2 regions of the Paenibacillus sp. FSL H7-0703 genome follow, and region 2 is predicted to be linked to the other one. Evidence: riboswitches for the same ligand, from Rfam matches in the RefSeq annotation. Region 2 holds a riboswitch; the other holds the start of a gene.

Region 1 (3,110 bases), 1.5 Mb from region 2:
CGGTAAGCAGGGCAGATTGAGCGGCGGCTTCGAACAGGATTGCGCCGATGCCAAGATCCGAAATCACATTTTTATTGGACATTTCCACAATGTTGTAGGCTTGCGACAATCCGTCCCGGCATACTTCCAGCAGGCGCATGGGGACCTCAATGGCAGCGATCACCGCTGTCTGTAAGGAATGGATACGATAGCGCTTTTCTTCGTCCGTTTCCTTGGGCAAACGCAGCGCGGTCATGTACTGTTCAAAGGATTGGATGTCTGCGACCATTAGTTCCTCACAATGTGTAGACAATCTTTCCATGCTGCTAATGACGTCCGTGATTTGTTCATGGATATGCGCATATTTTTCTCCTTGTGAAAGGTTGGCGGTCATGGAGGTCATAGCCGCGCCTAGTGCCGCAGCCAGTGCGGATACACTTCCTCCGCCGGGGGTAGGCGCTGCACTTGCAGCCTCTTTTAGAAAATGCCCGATGGAATGATTCCACGACAGTTCACTCATGAATAGACCACCTCTCTGGAGTAGTGTTGCAGATGTATTGCTTTGAGCAGATTTTTGTATAAAATCGCAGTTGTTAAGGTGCCAACACCGCCGGGAACCGGAGAAATGGCATGGACCTTTTCCCCAACGTCTAAAGCGGCATCCCCCACTATTTTTCCCTCTAGCGTCTCATTAATTCCCGCATCTACCAAAATCAGACCGGGATGAACCATATCCTGTGTAATCACATCAGGGCATCCGACTGCGACGAAGGCAATGTCTGCATGGCTCAGATGCTCTGCAATATCACGTGTTCCTGCATGACAGGCGGTAACGGTGGCATTTTCTCTTTGCAACATGTGGAAAAGGGGAAGTCCCACTGTCTGTCCGATGCCCACGAGAGTGACATTTTTGCCTGCCAATGTGTGACCGTAATGCTTGAGCAGCTCGATACAGGCTTGAGGTGTTGCGGGATATAGTCCGGCGTCACCTGTTACGGTAGCCAGCTTGTTATCAGGTGTAATTCCATCAATATCCTTGTAGGGGGCGATGGATTGTTTAATAACGGAGGCGGAAAGATGTTGGGGAAGCGGCAGTTCCAGCATAATGCCATGTACATGGGATGCATCGTTCAGACTGCCGATCAGGTGCAGTAGCTCGGTTTCGCTAACATGACGATCAAAAGTATGGAGATGAAATGAGATGCCCAGCTTCTCCGCTATTTTTTGCTTGGTCCGGGCATAGTAGGCAGATGCCGGATCACCTTCTACCAATAGTGTCGCCAGATGGGGACGGTGTCCTTGCTGCTTCATTTCTTCTACCTGTGAACGGATCGTTGCATATACTTGCTCAGCTGCTTCTTTGGATTTCATGATAATAGCCATAGTCCGAGCCTCCTCTGAATTTATCGAATGATTTATCAACAGGGTGTCATGGTCTTGTAAAACGAAAAAAAGTATTTGCACAAGGTCGTCAAGACAGACGAATCCTCTGCAAATACTTCTCCCAGGCGAACGGTACGCTTTTTTTGTATGCTCCCTCGTGGTTCATTCCACTGACTTCGCCAGTCACATACAGCGTTATTATGTCTTATATTTTAACAAATAATCCTCAGAAAAGAAACCCGCGAACATTTGGAAAACGGGTTATGTTACTTGTCTATATGACAAATGTCATATACCCGAGCTGACGTTTATGACTACAGCGTCTACAGTCTTCACCTTATACTGAGATTAGATCAACATGTACGCCTAACAGGATCAAGGTATAGGCGTCATTTTAAAGGAGGATCATAATGAGTATGACACAACTCCCATTAGCCCAATTGAAAAAAAATATGGCTCCCTACGAGAAAATAAACACGAAATCCAGCGTTCTGCAACTCATCAATACTTTGGGTCCACTGATCCTATTGTGGTATGCTGCTTATCTTAGCCTGTCGGTTTCGTACTGGCTGACGCTTCCCATTGCCATTGTTGCATCGGGGTTTGTGGTACGGACGTTTATTATTTTTCATGATTGTGGTCATCAATCCTTCTTCAAAAGCCGCAAGCTGAACGACATTGTGGGAACGATTACAGGTATTATTACGCTCTGTCCTTATCATCAATGGAAAAATAGTCACGCGATCCACCATGCAACAAGCAGTAATCTGGATAAAAGAGGCACAGGTGACATGTGGGTGCTTACGGTAGAAGAGTACACAGAGGCTTCCACATGGACACGGCTGGCCTATCGCATATATCGAAATCCTTGGGTTATGTTTGGGTTAGGTCCGATCTATACTTTTTTGATTTCCTATCGCTTTAATATCAAGACAGCCAAACGCAAGGAAAAAATGAACACTCATGTGACGAATATATCCATCGTTGCATTGTATGCACTGTTGTGCTGGGCTATTGGATGGCAGGCCTTCCTTCTCGTACAGGCACCTATCTTTTTTGTATCCGGTATGTTGGGCATCTGGTTGTTCTATGTACAACATCAATTTGAGGATTCGTATTTTGAGCACGATGAAGAGTGGAGTTATATTAATGCAGCCGTAGAAGGCAGTTCTTACTACAAGCTTCCTAAAGTATTGCAATGGATTACGGGGAATATCGGATTTCATCACGTTCATCATTTGAGCCCCAAAGTGCCAAATTATAATTTGGAAAAAGCGCATGAAGCGACACCGTTACTTCAAAAGGCGACCACGATCACAGTAAGTAGCAGTCTGCAATCATTGAAGTTCCGCCTTTGGGATGAAAATACGAAAACCTTTTTGACCTTTAAACAAGTGAAGCCGCTCCTCAGCAAACGGGTTGCAGTTACGAAACCCATCCCTACACCTGTTGTAAGCACAGAAAGAAAATAACTTTGTACAAAACTTGGTATGATATGATAAGAGATATAAGTCAAGTGAAGTAGAAGAGGGTGGGCAGGATGCAAAAATGGTATCAGATTTTTCAAAGAAATACTGGACTTAGCCCTTATGTGTGGGTCGTCTTTTATATCCTGCCCTTTTACTACTTTAGCTCTTCATCTACAAGTCATATTATTCTGGGTACTGCTATTATTTTGGTGTTTTTTGCATGTTATGTATTGGCTTTTGTCTCGAAAGGCTGGCTCATATACTTTTGGACCAGTGTAC
Region 2 (3,110 bases):
TGCCGCCGGCTACGCCGGAGAACGCGTCTACACGCTAGGCAAGCTGGACGCGCTCCATGAGGCAGCGCAGCGCCTGTACGGCGTGCTGCGCCGCTGCGACGAGGACGGCGTCACCTACATTTTGGCGGAATCCTGTCCGCCGAAGGGATTGGGAGACGCCGTCATGAACCGCCTGCTTAAAGCGGCAGGTCACCGAATCGTCCGCTTGTAGCTTCTGTCGAATCAGAGCCTCTTATATTAAATTTTCCTCCCTCCTCGTCTCGGTATTGGGTACTTTCAGTACATGCTTGTACTGATTTGCCCCTTGTCCGCATAACGTGTACAAGAACAGACGGATAATGGAGGGATGGAGTATGCTGGCAGCCTCTGCCCATGCCGGGCAGGTTGTAACGATTCTGATCATGGCGGTAGCGCTAGGAATGGATGCGTTATCGCTGGGCGTAGGGATCGGCATGAAGGGGATACGCCTGCGAGACGTGCTGCGCATCAGTACTGTCATTGGCTTTTTTCATATTCTGATGCCATTACTGGGAATGTTCACAGGCCATTATATGAGTTCTTTATTAGGTCATGTGACGGCCTACTTCGCAGGGGGTCTACTCATCCTTTTGGGCGGGCATATGGTGTATAATTCCTTTAAAGGGGACGGCGTACAGGTATTGGATCATCGTTCGCCTTTAGGCCTTTTGCTGTTTGCACTTGGGGTGAGCGTTGACTCATTTTCTGTAGGAGTGTCACTAGGTATGTTCCAGAGTGATCTGGTGCTGTCCGTTCTGGCGTTTGGTTTTTGCGGGGGAGCAATGGCGATGCTGGGCCTGCTGCTGGGTCGCAAGGTCAGCCGTAATCTAGGAGATTATGGGGAAGCAGTGGGTGGTGCCATTTTGTTGGCATTCGGCTTTATGTTTATGTTTTGATTTTAGCGTAGACAGTGTAAAATAAGTGCAGGGTTATCGTAAAGGATTAGGATTATAGTAATCCTCTGTTTATATATTTTTTTAACATACGGGGGGTGAAAACGTTGAAGAATATCTTATTCGTATGCACAGGGAATACCTGTCGCAGTCCAATGGCTGAAGGGATGCTACGTAAGTTGGCTGCTGAGCATGGGCTAGAACTGGAAGTGCGTTCTGCGGGAGTAGCCGCGATGGAAGGCACGCCGATATCCCGACATGCAGAGGCGGTTCTACGTGATCACGATATATCCGATCAGATCACTTCAACCCCTTTGAGCGACGGGCTTGCCGGGTGGGCGCATCTGATCTTAACCTTGACGCAAGGACATAAACAGCACGTAATTCAGCGCTTTCCCCAAACGGCGGGCAAAGTATTTACACTTAAGGAATATGTGGAGAACCGGGATGCGGTGTTGAATGATGTACAGGAGTTGGATGGTTTATATGCTTCACAGCAGTTGATGGCTTCACTTGGACAAGAGCTATCGGCGCAGGAGCGTGAACGAATGATTGAATTACACCAACGGATTCCGGGCTTTGATATTTCAGATCCGTTTGGCGGTTCGCGAGAAGACTACGATGTCACAGCTGCAGAAATCCGTACGGCGCTGCACAAGCTGCTGGACAAGCTAAAGGCTTCTTCCGAATAAAATTGGTATTACTCATCTGTTTTGTACGGAATCTGTTGATTTTCGGCGGCTAATCCGTTAAGATAAGGTGGAAAAATGAGAATCCGATGTAACTGGCGACAAAAGTGGGATTAACCACGATGGAGCATCGGATATACGGCCGGTCGCCTGGGCAAAAGAGCAATTCCACATAGGTGTGGACTGCTCTTTTTTTCATATACAAGTTGAGCCAGATTGTTAGCTGAGAGTTGATTCCTTTAAAGGTTCTTCCATTTTTTCTGCTCGAAATCTGAAACATCGGCTATAATATAGTCAGATTGTGATCAGGAGAGAGTGTGTTGAACTTGGGGCATGAGACCGTGCCTAGTCTCTGAGAGACTGTTCAACCAAAGGAGGTTCCAATAGTGGGACAATTGGATCATGAGATTTCGCTGGAAGCACAGACCACTTCTGTTGTGCGGGAAATCGCAGAAGCAGCCAGTCTCAAGGCTGGCCGCCTGCTGGTTATTGGTGTTAGCACAAGTGAAGTGGCTGGAAGTCGGATTGGTACGGCGGGAGCGCTCGATGTGGCTCAGCAACTGTTGTCTGGAGTAGAGTCCGTTCGCAGGGAGTATGGCTTTGATGTGGCGTTTCAATGCTGTGAGCATTTAAACCGAGCGCTGGTCGTTGAACGGGCTGTGCTGGAGCGACTGGGACTGACGGAGGTTGCAGCTGTTCCTGTTCGTACAGCAGGAGGCTCTATGGCCACCGTCGCCTATCGTTCTATGAGTGACGCGTGTTTGGCGGCGGACGTGCAGGCCCATGCCGGGATAGACATCGGCGAAACGCTGATTGGCATGCATCTGCGACCCATTGCTGTTCCATTTCGCCCAAGTCTTCGCTGGATTGGCGAAGCACGTGTGACAGCGGCATTCACCCGTCCTCCACTTATTGGTGGACAACGGGCAGTGTATAGTCTGGAGCAAGAAGTCGGCGGAAACTGCGATTAGCATTTGGCATGGCGGCATGTTTGTACTAATCTTTTTTGCATTGATGATGAGGTACCCAACAGAGGAGCAGGCGTTTGCTTGTATACCCAACAATTGACTATGGAGAGGGAGTAATCAATCATGATGGAACACCTGCGTAAAAGTGACCCGGCAGTGATGGAAGCAATGGGACTTGAACTGAAACGACAACGCCACAATATCGAGCTAATCGCATCCGAGAACATTGTCAGTGAAGCAGTAATGGAAGCCATGGGCTCCGTGCTGACGAATAAATATGCTGAAGGTTATCCGAACAAACGCTACTATGGTGGCTGTGAGCATGTAGATATCGTTGAAGACATCGCACGTGACCGCGCAAAAGAATTGTTCGGCGCCGAGCATGCTAACGTGCAGCCTCACTCTGGAGCACAAGCCAACATGGCGGTGTATCTGGCAGCTCTCAAACCTGGAGATACTGTACTGGGTATGAATCTGGCGCATGGTGGCCATTTAACACACGGAAGTCCGGTTAACGCTTCCGGCTTGTTGTATAACTTTGC

The links. Region 2 has a riboswitch for ZMP and ZTP ahead of MHB46_RS16635 (TIGR01440 family protein). Riboswitches for the same ligand answer to the same signal wherever they lie in the genome.
Region 1: linked by a shared signal. The riboswitch ahead of MHB46_RS09780 (bifunctional 5,10-methylenetetrahydrofolate dehydrogenase/5,10-methenyltetrahydrofolate cyclohydrolase) and the one ahead of MHB46_RS16635 (TIGR01440 family protein) in region 2 are both predicted to bind ZMP and ZTP.

What each region holds. Positions count from the first base shown of each region.
Region 1 covers NZ_JBBOPF010000001.1:2,256,316-2,259,425, reverse strand. Annotated here, with positions in the region: gene MHB46_RS09785 (cyclodeaminase/cyclohydrolase family protein) at 1-499, opposite strand, end outside; gene MHB46_RS09780 (bifunctional 5,10-methylenetetrahydrofolate dehydrogenase/5,10-methenyltetrahydrofolate cyclohydrolase) at 496-1,362, opposite strand; ZMP/ZTP riboswitch at 1,475-1,559, opposite strand; gene MHB46_RS09775 (fatty acid desaturase) at 1,773-2,834, shown strand; gene MHB46_RS09770 (sensor histidine kinase) at 2,903-3,110, shown strand, end outside.
Region 2 covers NZ_JBBOPF010000001.1:3,751,602-3,754,711, forward strand. Annotated here, with positions in the region: gene MHB46_RS16620 (L-threonylcarbamoyladenylate synthase) at 1-211, shown strand, start outside; gene MHB46_RS16625 (manganese efflux pump MntP) at 354-914, shown strand; gene MHB46_RS16630 (low molecular weight protein arginine phosphatase) at 1,019-1,603, shown strand; ZMP/ZTP riboswitch at 1,682-1,763, shown strand; gene MHB46_RS16635 (TIGR01440 family protein) at 1,984-2,571, shown strand; gene glyA (serine hydroxymethyltransferase) at 2,692-3,110, shown strand, end outside.